2 regions of the Massilia sp. AB1 genome follow, and region 2 is predicted to be linked to the other one. Evidence: predicted binding sites of a transcription regulator. Region 2 holds the regulator's gene; the other holds the start of a gene.
The links. The regulator LexA, encoded in region 2, represses DNA repair genes until DNA is damaged. The targets are predictions, from matches to a motif close to ACTGTATNNNNATACAGT.
Positions count from the first base shown of each region.

Region 1: J8847_RS06835 (VRR-NUC domain-containing protein) is a predicted target of LexA. The motif match lies at 1,292-1,309, and genes of this name have one in related genera.

Region 1 covers NZ_JAGKSG010000008.1:10,781-18,094, reverse strand. The annotation lists partial or broken gene J8847_RS06845 (AAA family ATPase) at 1-508, opposite strand, end outside; gene J8847_RS06840 (hypothetical protein) at 562-1,212, shown strand; gene J8847_RS06835 (VRR-NUC domain-containing protein) at 1,323-2,969, shown strand; gene J8847_RS06830 (ATP-dependent DNA helicase) at 2,951-5,242, shown strand; gene J8847_RS06825 (LytTR family DNA-binding domain-containing protein) at 5,239-5,967, opposite strand; gene J8847_RS06820 (sensor histidine kinase) at 5,981-7,045, opposite strand; gene J8847_RS06815 (LiaI-LiaF-like domain-containing protein) at 7,045-7,314, opposite strand, start outside.
Region 2 covers NZ_JAGKSG010000004.1:77,264-84,577, forward strand. The annotation lists gene J8847_RS03955 (hypothetical protein) at 1-200, shown strand, start outside; gene J8847_RS03960 (SEL1-like repeat protein) at 288-989, shown strand; gene lexA (transcriptional repressor LexA) at 1,100-1,732, opposite strand; gene J8847_RS03970 (DUF6289 family protein) at 1,902-2,117, opposite strand; gene rpsF (30S ribosomal protein S6) at 2,397-2,783, shown strand; gene priB (primosomal replication protein N) at 2,818-3,108, shown strand; gene rpsR (30S ribosomal protein S18) at 3,139-3,429, shown strand; gene rplI (50S ribosomal protein L9) at 3,468-3,920, shown strand; gene J8847_RS03995 (replicative DNA helicase) at 4,017-5,414, shown strand; gene J8847_RS04000 (DUF47 domain-containing protein) at 5,489-6,115, shown strand; gene J8847_RS04005 (inorganic phosphate transporter) at 6,140-7,150, shown strand.

The sequences.
Region 1 (7,314 bases), on a different contig from region 2:
TGACCTTCACGCGCGCGATGCCGCCGCCTTCGGCCATGCGCGCCAGCACGCTGTCGGCGATCTCGGGCATCAAGCTGCCGTTCAGGACATTGTCGACGCTGCGCGCGCCGGAATCGACCTCGGTGCAGCGGTTCAGGACCGCCGCCACCAGTGCATCGTCGTACTCGAAGCCGGCGCGGTGGTTGTCCATGACGCGGCCGGCGATGCGGTCCAGCTTGAGGCGGATGATGTTGGACAGCACCTCGTCGCGGATCGGATAGAAAGGCACCACGCTCAGGCGGCCCAGGAAGGCCGGCTTGAAATGCTTCATCAGGGCCGGGCGCAGCAGCTCGGACAGCTGCTCCGGCGTCGGCAATTCGTTGGCCGGCTTGTTCAGGCAGGCCTGCATCAGCTGGCTCGAGCCGGCGTTCGAGGTCAGGATGATGATGGTGTTGCGGAAGTCGATCTGGCGCCCTTCGGCATCGTCCATCACGCCCTTGTCGAAGACCTGGAAGATCAGCATCAGGACTCCCTAAATTGTTTCTAATCAGAACCAGGAAAGCCCATCTTAGGAGTACTGCCGTGCGTCCTTCAGACGAAAATCAAGCCACCTCCACGCGCCCCAACCTGATGTCGGCATCCAGGCCAGGCGCCAGCCGCCACGGTGAAGACAGCATCCTGGCCAAGCTGGAACGCGATCCCGCGCGCCGCCAGGGCGGACGCAGGCTGCTGCGCAGGATCGGCTATGGCGCGGGCGCCATGCTCGCGGTCGCCCTTACGGGCACGCTGGCCTGGCTGGCCGCCGACAACGGCAAGCCGCAGCCGATGCTGGCCCAGGCCGCCGTTCCCGAGGCGCCGCACCCGGTGACGGCGCCAGCGCCACACCAGCCGGGCGCCGCCGCCCTCATCGACGAACCGCCTCCCCCGCCGCCGCCGCTGCGCCTGCTGGAGGGCCCGCGAATGGCCGCGCCTCCGCCGGAACCGGCTCCGGAACAGCGTCTCCCTGCGCCGAAGGCTGCCCTCGCGATCCAGGCTGCGCGGCCGAAGGCGGTGGCGGCGGCAAAGCCGCGCCCGCCCGCCGCGCGTCCGGCAACGCGTCCCGCACGCACGGCAGCGCCGCCAAAACAGGCCGAGGCGCCGGTGGACAGCGACGTCGCCCTGATCTCGGCCGTCATCGTGCACGCCAACGGCCACGCGGAAGCACGCGAGGAGGAAGCCCGCGCCCGGGATTGAGCCCCGGTGCGTGGTAAAAAGCCCGCGTCCTGGTCTTAACAGGGCGAAACTGCTGGGTCTTCGCTGCGCGGAACGTTATACTGTACATAAGCACAGTAAGGCGTTCCGTCATGATCAGGGTTCTGGAAAACGAGTTTTATTATCTGGACAACTTCCAGCGCGTCCTCGACTGGATCGGCGAACGCTATGGCGATCTGCTGGACGAGGACGAGCACGCTTTCCTGGCCGCTTTCCCCGTCTTGCCGCGCAATGCGCGCGCGCTGTTCGTGCGCATGGTCATGCGCAAGGGCGAGCTGTTCCGCGCCAGTAAGCTGAACTACGCCGAGATCGGCTGCCCGGTCGAGGCCGCCGGTCATTTGCTGGGCACGGGCTGGGTCGTGGCCGATCCCGAGCTCACCCTCGACGAGCTGTTCGACCTGCTGTCCAAGCCCGAGATCCTCGAAGCCTTCGGGTCCCGGCTGCGCGTGAAGAACGCGCGCAAGGCCGAACAGCTCGAGGCCTTGCGCGAAGCCTGCGCCGACAGCCTGCCTTTCTCGCACTGGTACAAGGATTGCCCCGACCTGGCGCTGCGCATCCTGGTCAAGCCCCTGTGCGACCGCCTGCGCCTGATCTTCTTCGGCAACCTGCACCAGGACTGGACCGAATTCGTGCTATCCGACCTCGGCCTGTTCCGCTACGAGCAGGTCGAGTTCTCGCCGGATTCGCGCGGCTTCCGCCAGCGCCGCGACGTCGACCATTACCTGCAGCTCCATGCCTGCAAGGAGCGATTCGCGGCAGGCGAGCCGCTCGACGACGTGGTGGAAGACCTGCCCTGGCACGCCTTCGACAACGACTGGCTGGACAGCCGCCGCGAAAAGCTCCTGTTCCAGATCGGCCAGCACTACGAAAAGCTGAAGGACTGGGACAAGGCCTACGGCGTGTATGCGCGCTGCCGCTTCCCGGGCGCGCGCGGCCGCGCCATCCGTGTGCTGGAAAAGCACGAGCGCTTCGACCTGGCCTACGAGCTCCTCTCGGCTGCCCAGGCCGCGCCCGAGAGCGAGGCCGAGCGCCAGCAGCTGGCGCGCATCGCCCCGCGCCTGGCGCGCAAGCTGGGCCACGCCAAGCTTGCGCCACGCCGCAGCCAGGCGGTCAGGCGCATCGACCTGTGCCTGCCTCTCCCCCTTGATGACTGGTGGGTCGAAGGCGTGGTGCGCGACCATCTGGCGCTCGAGGAGGCGCCCGTGTTCTATGTCGAGAACGCGCTCGCCAATTCCCTGTTCGGCCTGCTGTGCTGGCGCGCCGTGTTCGCGGCCATTCCCGGCGCCTTTTTCCACCCCTTCCACCGCGGCCCGGCGGACCTGCACAGCCTGGACTTCCACCAGCGCCGGGCAAGCGAATTCGCGGCCTGCCTGGCCGAACTCGAGGACGGACGCTACCAGGACACGATTCGCCGCAACTACGCCGAGAAGTTCGGCATCAGCACGCCCTTCGTGTACTGGGACGCGCTCACGCCGGAACTGCTCGACCTGGCCCTGGCCTGCATCCCGGCCAGCCATCTGCGCCGCTGGTGCGAGCGCATCCTGGCCGACGTCAAGACCAACCGCAGCGGCTTTCCGGACCTGATCCAGTTCTGGCCGCGCGAAGGCCGCTATACGATGATCGAGGTGAAGGGCCCGGGCGACCGCCTGCAGGACAACCAGCTGCGCTGGATCGACTACTGCGCGGCCCATGACATGCCGGTGGCGGTGTGCTACCTGCAATGGGAGCAGGCCGCTTGACCGGTGTTGCCAACTACACGATCGCGGTGCGCGCCCTGTGCGAGTTCACCGCCAAGCAGGGCGACCTCGACCTGCGCTTCACGCCCTCCCCCAGCGCCCAGGAAGGCATCGCCGGCCATGCGGTGGTCGCGTCCCGGCGCGGCGGCAATTACCGCAGCGAGGTCGCGCTGTCCGGCCAGTGGAAGGAGCTGACCGTGCGCGGCCGCGCCGACGGCTACGATCCGGACGAGAACCTGATCGAAGAGATCAAGACCCACCGCGGCAAGGTCGATTCCATCCCCGACAACCACCGCCACCTGCACTGGGCCCAGCTGCGCGTCTACGGCCACCTGATGTGCGTCGAACTGGGCATGGAGCGCGTGAACCTGGCCCTGGTCTACTACGACATCGGCAGCGGGATTGAGACCGTGCTGCGCGAAAGCCGCGACGCGGACTGGCTGCGCGAGCACTTCGAGCAGCTGTGCGAACGCTTTTCGAGCTGGGCCGCCAGCGAAGCGGCACACCGAACCGCACGCGACACCGCCCTGGGCGAGCTGCGCTTTCCGCATGCCGACTTCCGTCCCGGCCAGCGCCAGCTTGCGGAAAGTGTCTACCGCGCCAATGCCGGCAGGCGCTGCCTGCTGGCCCAGGCCCCGACCGGCATCGGCAAGACCGTGGGCAGCCTGTTCCCGGTGCTGAAAGCCATGCCGCAGCAAGGCATCGACAAGGCCTTCTTCCTGGCCGCAAAGACGCCCGGACGCCAGCTGGCCCTGCACGCCGCCGCCAGTCTGGGCGCCGGACCAAAAGGCCTGCCCTTGCGGGTGCTGGAACTGACCGCGCGCGACAAGCTGTGCGAGCATCCGGACAAGGCCTGCCATGGCGATTCCTGCCCGCTGGCCAAGGGCTTCTACGACCGCCTGCCGGCCGCGCGCGCCGATGCCGCCATCGTGCCGATGCTGGACCAGCAGGCGCTGCGCGAGGTGGCCGCGCGCCACGAAGTCTGTCCCTACTACCTCGGCAGCGAGATGGCGCGCTGGTCCGACCTGCTGGTCGGCGACTACAATTACTACTTCGACGGCGGCGCCATGCTGTACGCGCTGGGCCTGAACAATGGCTGGAAGCTCAGCGTCCTGGTCGACGAGGCGCATAACATGGTATCGCGCGCACGCTCCATGTACACGGCCGAGATCAGCCGCGGCCTGCTGCGCAGCGCCCGCGCCGGCGCCCCGCCGGTGCTCAAGAAAGCGCTGGAGAAGGTCGGCCGCGCCTGGACCGATGTCGATTGCGGCGCCGCCGCGCCCTACCAGGTGCTGGACGGCGTGCCGGAAAAGCTGGTCAACGCCCTGCAGAACGCCGGCAGCGCCGTTAACGACTACCTGGCCGAATTCCCCGGACCGCTCGATCCCGACCTGCAGCGCTTCCACTTCGACGCCCTCGCCTTCGTGCGCTTGGCCGAATCCTTCGGCGAGCATTCGCTGTGCGACCTGGCGCGCGACGGCGCTGGTTCGACACTGCGGGATTCGACGATCTGCATCCGCAACGTGGTGCCCGCACCCTTCCTCGGCCCGCGCTTCGCCTTCGCCCACTCGACCACCCTGTTCTCGGCCACCCTCAGCCCCTGGCATTACTTCTGCGACCTGCTCGGCATGCCGGCGGACACCGCCTGGGTCGACGTCGAATCGCCCTTTCAGGCCCACCAGCTCCAGGTGCACTTCGCCAGCACGATCTCGACGCGCTACCAGCACCGCAAGGCCTCCGTCGGCCCCATCGCCGACCTGATCGCGCGCCAGTACCGCGAACAGGCCGGCAATTACCTGGCTTTCTTCAGCAGCTTCGATTACCTCGACCAGGTGGCGGCCGAGCTGGCCGACAAGCATCCGGAGGTCCCGGCCTGGCGCCAGGAGCGGCGCATGAGCGAGGCCGAGCGCCAGGCTTTCCTGGACCGCTTCGTGCCCGGCGGCGCCGGCGTGGGCTTCGCGGTATTGGGCGGCGCCTTCGGCGAGGGCGTGGACCTGCCGGGCGAACGCCTGATCGGCGCCTTTGTCGCCACTCTCGGCCTGCCGCAGGTGAACCCGGTCAACGAGCAGCTGCGCGAACGCATGCAGAAGCTGTTCGGCGCCGGCTACGACTACACCTATCTCTATCCCGGCATCCAGAAGGTGGTGCAGGCGGCCGGCCGCGTGATCCGCACCGAGAGCGACCGCGGCGTGGTCTGGCTGATCGACGACCGCTTCGCCCAGCCGGGCATCCGCGCGCTGATGCCGGCCTGGTGGGAACTGGATGCGCCGGCCTAGCCGAGCCGTTCGCGCACTTTAGGGTAGCTGCCGCGGCTGATCGGCAGGCGCGCCCCGCTGTGCAGGACGGCGCAATGGTTGTCCTTGCTGACCGCCTCGATGCGCGCGATCGCGCCGACCTTGACGATGTAGGAGCGGTGGATACGCACGAAAGCAGCCGGATCCAGCTGGCCCTCCAGCTCCGACAGGCGCTGGTTCTTCAGCCAGTGCTTTCCTTCCGCCGCGATCTGCACATAGTCGTCCTGGGCCTCGATGTAGTCGATGCTTGCCGCCGCCACCACGTGCACCCGGGCGCCGTCGCGGATCAGGATGCGTTCCAGCGGCGCGTGGCGCTGGGCCGCCTCGGCCACCACAGCCTCTACCTGGGCCGCCTGCGGCGCGCGCGCCCGGACATGGGCCAGCGCCTGGGCCAGGCGCTCGCGCGAAAACGGCTTGAGCAGGTAATCGATCGCGTGGACTTCGAAGGCGCGCAGCGCGAACTGGTCGTAGGCCGTGGCGAAGATATAGTGCGGCTTGCTGCCGGCCAGCTCTACCACTTCGAAGCCGTCCAGCTTGGGCATCTGGATGTCGAGGAAGACCAGGTCCGGATCGTGCTCGGCGATCGCCTTGACGGCCTCGAAGCCGTTCGCGCATTCGCCCACGATCTCGATGTCCGCGTGCTCGGCCAGGAATTCGCGCAGCAGCATGCGCGCCAGCTGTTCATCGTCGACGATCAATACCCGCATTCCTCACTCTCCCTCAGTCGCCTGCTTCGGCGGGCAGCACCAGGTCTACCCGGAATAATTGTTGTTCCCGCGCCCAGTGTACGCTGGCTTCGCTGCCATAGGCCGCCGCCAGGCGCTGGCGCACATTGACCAGGCCGATGCCGGTCCCGGCCGCGTTCCTGGCATCGTCGTCGGCATCGTTCTCGACCCGGATGCGCAGCAGCGAGCCGGCCCGTTGCGCGCTCACGGTGATGACGCCGCCTTCCAGCCGCTGGCCGATGCCGTGCTTGACCGCGTTCTCCACCAGCGGCTGCAGGATCATCGGCGGCAGCAGGCAGCGCGCGGCCTCCGGACCGATCTCGCTCGCGAAGCCGAGGCGCGGACCGAAGCGCACCTGTTCGATCGCCAGGAACTGCTCGACCAGGGCTACTTCGTCCGCCAGCGCCACCTTGCGGTGCGCTTCCAGTCCTAGGGTATGGCGAAAGAAGCCCGCCAGTTTCAGGGTCATGTCGCGGGCGCGGCTTGAATCGATGGCGGTCAGCGCGCTGATGGAGTTCAGGCTGTTGAACAGGAAGTGCGGATCGATCTGGGTGCGCAGCATGCGCAGTTCCGCGTCCTGGGCCAGCAGCTTGAGTTCCAGCTCGCGCGTCTCGGCGCGCCGGGCGCGTTCGAATTCCAGCGCCAGATAGTGCGCCGCGCCAGCCATCCCGTAGAGCAGCACGCCGACCCCGAACATCACCGCCGCGAAGGGCCGCGACATCCTCACCGCTTCCCAGTCCGGCGCCAGCGCCTGCCACACCCCCGCCCAGGCCGCGCCCGCCGCGCACCACAGCACCGAAGCCGTGACCGCGCTGATCGAGAACACGGCCAGCACCGATCCGAGCGGCTTGCCGGCCAGCGGAAAAGCGCGGCACAGGTAATACGCCGAGAAGCCGCAGGCGCTGGCGTAGACCATGCTCAAGGGCACCGCGAACAGCAGGCTGGCGAGCATGCTCGCGCCGGTGGTCGCCTTGATCAGGCCGGAAAGCAGCAGGCCCAGCATCAGCCAGGCCAGCAGGTAGAGCGCGGCGCTGCGCCGCGCCCAGAAGCCTTCGCCCATCAGTTGCGCACTTCCACGCCACCCATGATTGCGTAGCCGCGAATGACCAGGCGCCTGGCGCCGTCCGGCGGCTGGATGGTCTTGTCCTCGAAGCCGCCCAGGATCGGGGTGCCTTGCAGGATGACGGTCCAGTCGGGCGGACACTTGATGGTCACTCCACCCCAGAAGGCAAAGACATTGATCACCGCCTCCCCCTGGGGCTGGATCGCACAGCCGCGCATGTCGAGCGAGCAGCCGCCCATCACCGCCGTGATCTCGCCGCCGCGGAA
Region 2 (7,314 bases):
AGCAGAACTCCGCGGAGGTGTCCGCCCGCTTCGAGGCCTGGCGCGACGCCACCGAGCAATTCGTGATGGCCGACCACCGCGCACGCATGATGGAGCGCGCCATCGCTTCGCGCCGCGCGCAGGAGCGGGAAGGGCAGCAATACCCGCGCACCCAGCCGACCATGGGTTCTTCCGAGGCGCCGCCGCCGACGCGCCCTTGAATGCCGGCCTTAAATGATTGTAAGGGCGGTTGAGGCTGAGGGAGTATTCGCGTTACCATGCAGCATTCCCTCACTCTCGACCGTCCCATGAAGCGTTTTCTCGTCGTAGCAAGTCTGCTGTTCTGCTCCGTGGCCCACGCCGATCCGCTGGCCGACGCCCACGCCCTGTTCGCCAAAAAAGCCTATCCCGAAGCCCTCCAGGCCTATACCAAGCTCGCCAATGCCGGCAATGTCGAAGCGCAGCAGGCGCTCGGCCAGATGTACTGGTATGGCGAAGCGGGGCAGGTGGACGAAGCCAAGGCCAGGGAATTGTTCAAGAAAGCGGCCGCGAAAGGCAACAAGATCGCCGCCGCCTCGCTGGACGTGATGGACCAGCGCGTCAAGCGCCGCACGGAGATCGATTACTGGATCAGGGAGTACGACGGCGCGGAACTCAAATCGGGCGAATTCCGCTGCCCGGCGCCGCGCATTCCGGCGATGTCGAAGCTGAATGACGAAATCGACCGCGTCAGCGGCGCGGTGGCGACCTGGCAGAACTGCTACAACAAGTTCGTCACGAACCTGAACGCATCCTCGCCGCTGTCGAAGAAGATCCCGGCGGATATCGCCAAGCTGATGAACAAGCAGGAGACCGATGCGGCGCACGCTCACCTGGAGCGGGTGCGCGAGAACCTGGCGGAGGAAGCGAAGGTGAGTTCCAAGCTGATCCTCGCGGACTTCGCGGCCTGGCGTGCGGCGACCGAGGCGTATGTGTCGGAGCACAACGCGATGATCAAGCAGAATAAATAAGGTGGGGAGCTGAAGGGGCCGGAGTTAAGTTTCCGGCTGCTCGGGGAAACTTGGTCCCGGCCCCCGCCGGGACCCAAGTTTGCAGGGCAGTGTTATCGCAGCCGACGCGATCAGTGCCAGCTACGCATCAAGCCAACCGCCAGGCCCTCGAGCGCGAACTCGTCGCCCGGCTCCACGCGAATCACCTTGAAATCCGGATTCTCCGGCAGCAGCTCGACGGTCTCGCCCGTCTTGCGGTAGCGCTTGACGGTGACTTCTTCACCGAGGCGGGCCACGACGATCTGGCCGTTCTTGGCGCTGTCGATCTTCTTGACCGCCAGGAAGTCGCCGTCGCAGATGCCCGCATCGCGCATCGACCACCCCTTGACCTTCAGCAGGAAGTCCGGCCGCGCCGAGAACATGGCGGCGTCGACGCTGTAGGTGGCTTCCACGTGTTCCTGGGCCAGGATGGGCGAACCGGCGGCCACGCGGCCGACCAGGGGCAGGGACATCATGAGCGCAGGCGGCGGCATGGGGATCTGTTCGGCGCTGGCGCCGACCAGGCGGATTCCGCGCGAAGTGCCCGGCGAAATCTCGATCGCGCCTTTGCGCGCCAGGGCCTGCAGGTGCTCCTCGGCGGCGTTGGCCGACTTGAAGCCCAGTTCCGCCGCGATTTCGGCGCGGGTCGGCGGGAACCCGGTGTTGTCGATCGCTTCCCTGATCAGGTTCAGGATCTGTTCTTGCCTTGCAGTGAGCTTGAGCATGTCGTGCGGCTGGATAGTTGTAGGACCAGACTGTATTTTTATACAGTATTTCGCAAGACGCAAGGGAAAACAGGAATATTTTTAGGGCGGGAGCGGCCGCGTTGGTTTTTTCCACGCGCACCGCTCCCGCGCGCCCGGCTGCCCTGGCCGCCGGGTACGAAGCCTCAGCTTACCACTCGCAGCCTTCTTCGGTGTAGTCGAAGTATGCGGTCTGCTGGCCGGTGGTGATCATGTAGCCGCGGCAAGTGAAGGTCTGCGAACCGACCTGGGTGGTCATGGCGGAGTCCGAATAATAAACCCGGGTCCAGGTGCTCGAGGGCCAGGCGTAGGCCGCTGCGGATACCGTGATCGCCAATACTGCAACGTACAGTTTCTTCAGTTTCATATTGTCTCCAGGTGTGTGCGACATGTCGTTTCTTAGGCTGAACTTGTGTTCAGCCAGGACATGCTAGCACCGCACATGAAACAAAAATGATGTGAGAATTCACATTCTTGCATATTATGCAGCAGCCATCTTTTCGCACGGGCGTGGGAAAAGCGAAGGCATCCGGGACCGACCGGTTGCCTGCGGCTTGTGCACGTGTTACCATAGCAGGCTTTCCCTTCCCACACTCGTCTTGACGCCGAGGTGGGCATTTGTTTAAACGTCCTCAAGGAGTGTTGCATGCGTCATTATGAAATCGTTTTTATCGTCCACCCGGACCAGAGCGAACAAGTTCCGGCGATGATCGAGCGTTACAAGACCACGGTGACCAGCCGCGGCGGTAACATCCATCGCGTGGAAGACTGGGGCCGTCGCCAGATGGCTTACCAGATCCAGAAGCTGCCGAAGGCTCACTACATCTGCATGAACATCGAGTGCGACAACGAGACCCTGGTCGAGCTGGAAACCGCATTCAAATTCAATGATGCTGTCCTGCGTCATCTGACCGTTAAGATGAAGAAAGCTGAAACCGCACCGTCGCCGATGATGAAGTCGGTCCAGCGCGAAGACGCAGCCAAGAGCCACCGCGCAGAAGCAGCAGCCGCTGCCCCGGCCGCAGCTGCCTAAGTTTTTCTCCAGGAATTCGTAGTAAACGGAAGTAGTGAACCAGCTCGAGCTCGAAGCGACCATCGCCGAGCGTGATGTCCTGCGCTACACCCCGGCCGGCGTACCCATCGTGTCCGCCATCCTGATGCACAGTGGGCAGCAGGAAGAGGCCGGCGTCGCAAGGCAGGTCGAGTTCGAGATCCCCGCCTTCGCCGCGGGTGAGATCTCGGGCAGGTTCGGCAGCGCGGAACTCGGCGCCAGCTACCGTTTCAGCGGATTCCTCGCAAAGAAAAACCGCAACAGCAAAGCCCTGGTGTTTCACATCATTGATTTTCAAGCCGCCTAAGCGGCACTAGATAGATACAGGAGCCTCAAAATGGCATTCGGTAAAAAGTTCGACAAAAACAAAGCTAAAGAAAAACTCAAGCGCAAACAGCAGAACCCGCTGTTCAAGCGCAAGAAGTTCTGCCGCTTCACCGCCGCCGGCGTGGAACAGGTGGACTACAAGGACGTCGACACCCTGAAGGACTTCGTCCAGGAAAACGGCAAGATCATGCCGGCACGCCTGACCGGCACCAAGGCGCACTACCAGCGCCAGGTCGACACCGCGATCAAGCGCGCACGCTACCTCGCGCTGCTGCCGTACACCGACCTGCACAACGCCTAATCGTCGGCCACGACAGTCAGATATCCTGGAGATAAAACATGCAAGTTATTCTGTTGGAAAAAGTAGTCAACGTCGGCAACCTGGGCGACGTCGTCAAAGTCAAGGACGGTTACGCACGTAACTTCCTGATCCCGCAAAAGATGGCACGCCGCGCGACCCAGTCGGCTGTGGCCGAGTTCGAAGCCAAGCGCGCCGAACTGGAAAAAGCCGCCGCTGAAAAGCTGGCTGCTGCCCAGGCGCAAGGCGACAAGCTGAGCGGCATGACCGTCACCATCGCCCAGAAGGCGGGCGTGGACGGCCGTCTGTTCGGTTCGGTCACCAACTTCGACATCGCCGAAGCTCTGAGCAAGCAAGGCTTCCCGGTCGAGAAGTCGCAGGTTCGCCTGCCGACCGGCCCGCTGAAGACCACCGGCGAATTCCCGGTGGCCGTCGCCCTGCACACCGATGTGGTCTCGGAGATCACCATCGCCGTCGTGGGCGAAGCAGCCTAAGCTGTTGTTGTATAAAAGAAAAAAGCCGGGTTCGCCCGGCTTTTTTTATTGGCAAGATTCACCAATTATTTCAGCCGCGTGACCGGAGCAGGTATAATGCCGCCCATGAATTCCGCACCCGCCGATCCGCAAATCGAATCCCTGCGCATCCCGCCGCACTCCATCGAAGCAGAACAGTCCGTCATCGGCGGCCTGCTGCGCGATAACGCGGCCTGGGACCGCATTGCCGATTTCATGCATGCGGACGACTTCTACCGCTACGACCACCGCATCATCTTCGAACAGATGATCCGCCTGATCAACTCGGGCAAGCCGGCGGACGTGATCACGGTCTACGAGGCCTGCAACCAGCTCGGCAAGGCCGAGGAAGTGGGCGGACTGCAATACCTGAACGCGATGGCGCAGAACACGCCGTCGGCGGCCAACATCCGCCGCTACGCCGAGATCGTGCGCGACCGCGGCATCCTGCGCAAGCTCATCACCGTCGCCGACGAGATCTCCGGCAATGCCTTCAATCCGCAAGGCAAGGAAGTCAAGCAGATGCTCGACGAGGCCGAGTCCAAGATCTTCGCGATCGCGGAGCAGGGCGCCCGCGGCGCCCAGGGCTGGACCGCGGTGCAGCCGCTGCTGACCCAGGTGGTGGAGCGCATCGACGAACTGTATTCGCGCGAGAACCAGGGCGAGATCACCGGCGTGCCGACCGGCTTCATCGACCTCGACCGCATGACTTCCGGCCTGCAGCCGGGCGACCTGGTCATCGTGGCCGGCCGTCCGTCGATGGGCAAGACCGCGTTCTCGGTCAACATCGGCGAGAACGTCGCCATCGAAGCGGGCCTGCCGGTCGCCGTGTTTTCCATGGAAATGGGCGGCGCCCAGCTGGCCATGCGTATGCTGGGCTCGGTCGGCCAGCTCGACCAGCACCGCCTGCGTACCGGCCGCCTGAACGACGAGGACTGGCCGCGCCTGACGCACGCCATCCAGAAGATGAACGACGCCCAGCTCTACATCGACGAGACGCCGGCGCTGAACCCGATCGAGATGCGCGCACGCGCGCGCCGCCTGGCCCGCCAATGCGGCAAACTGGGCCTCATCATCGTCGACTACCTGCAGCTGATGCAGGGCAGCCAGCCGGGCGACAACCGCGCCTCCGAGATCTCGGAGATTTCGCGTTCGCTCAAGGGCCTGGCCAAGGAATTGCATTGCCCGGTCATCGCGCTGTCCCAGCTGAACCGCTCGCTGGAACAACGCCCCAACAAACGTCCCGTCATGTCCGACTTGCGCGAATCCGGCGCTATCGAACAGGATGCGGACGTGATCATCTTCCTGTATCGCGACGAGGTCTACAACCCGGACTCGCCCGACAAAGGAACCGCCGAGATCATTATCGGCAAGCAGCGTAACGGTCCTATCGGCGCGATTCGCCTGACCTGGATCGGCCAGTACACCAAGTTTGGCAATTACAGCGGTAACCTCGCCATCTACCAGGGCGATTAAGCCGTCGAATACTTTGCCGCTGCCGACCGGTCCAGCGGTTTCGAAGTCCCAAGAGATTCACAACGGAGAACAATATGTTTGGACGCCTGATGCCCCAGGAGGGCAAGTTTTTTGATCTGTTCAACCAGCACGCCGCATTGTGCGTGAAGGGTGCGCAGGAAATGGTTGGCCTGATGACCAACTTCGACGACCTGGAAAACCGCACCCACGCTGTGGAGAGCATCGAAAAACAGGCTGACAAGATCACCTACGCCTGCGTTGACCTGCTGCACAAGACCTTCATCACCCCGCTCGACCGCGACGACATCCACAAGCTGATCACCCGCATGGACGACATCCTCGACATGATGGAAGACGCGGCCCAGACCATCTCGCTGTACGACCTGCATGCGGTGACCCCGGAAGCCAAGCGCCTGGCCGAGCTGTGCCTGTCGGCTTGCCTGAAGGTGCAGGACGCTGTCGCCCTGCTGCACGACATGGGCAACGCCCAGAAGATCGTCGCCATCTGCGAAGAGATCGACCGCTTCGAGTCCGACGCCGACCACGTGATGCGCGCCGCCATGTCCAAGCTGTTCCGCGACGAGCCGGACGTGCGCAACCTGATCAAGATGAAAGCCATCTACGAGATCCTCGAAACCGTCACCGACCGTTGCGAAGATGTCGCCAACATCATCGAAGGCATCATTGTCGAGAACGCGTAACGCGGCCACAGAACAAGAATAACTATGGAAACTCTACACATCAGCATTTACGTGCTGGGCATGCTGGTGCTGCTGGCGCTGGTGTTCGACTTCATGAACGGCTTCCACGATTCGGCGAACGCGATCGCGACCGTCGTCTCGACCGGCGTCCTGAAGCCGCAAACCGCAGTCGCCATGGCTGCGTTCTTCAACTTCATCGCGATCTTCGTGGTCAGCATGAAGGTGGCGCAAACCATCGGCAAGGGGACCATCGATCCGCATGTGGTGGACCACTATGTGATCTTCGGCGCCCTGGTCGGGGCCATCGTCTGGAACATCATCACCTGGTACTACGGCATTCCGTCCTCGTCCTCGCACGCGCTGATCGGCGGCCTGGTCGGCGCCGCGGTGGCCAAGTCCGGCACCGGCGCCCTGATCTCGGCGGGCCTGATCAAGACCGTGATGTTCATCGTGCTGGCGCCGCTGCTCGGCTTCGTGCTCGGCTCGGTCATCATGCTGATGGTGTCGTGGATCTTCGTGAAGTCCACCCCGCGCAAGGTCGACGTGTGGTTCCGCCGCCTGCAACTGGCCTCGGCCGCCGGCTATTCGCTGGGCCACGGCGGCAACGACGCGCAAAAGACCATGGGCATCATCTGGATGCTCCTGATCGCGGCAGGCTACACCAGCCCGACCGATGCGCTTCCGCCGACCTGGGTCATCATCTCCTGCTATGCGGCGATCAGCTTCGGCACGCTGTTCGGCGGCTGGCGCATCGTCAAGACCATGGGACAGAAGATCACCAAGCTCAAGCCGGTCGGCGGCTTCTGCGCCGAGACCGGTGGCGCCATGACCCTCCTGATGGCCAGCTTCTGGGGCATCCCGGTCTCGACCACCCACACCATCACCGGCGCGATCGTCGGCGTGGGCGCCTCGCAGAAGGCTTCGGCCGTGCGCTGGGGCGTGGCGGGCAACATCGTCTGGGCCTGGATCTTCACCATCCCGGCGTCGGCCTTCATGGCGGCGGTGGCGTGGTGGATCGGCACCCACATCATGTAATTCCCGGCTGGTCCGGTACGAAAAAGCGGAGCGCAGGCTCCGCTTTTTTTTCGCCTGTCGCGCAATCGCCGCAGTGTGCATACTTCTTTACATTTTTGCTAACGCTAGTAGTAATATTACACAGTGACCGCTGGCCACCGCTGCCGCCGGTACTGAAGCCTCGC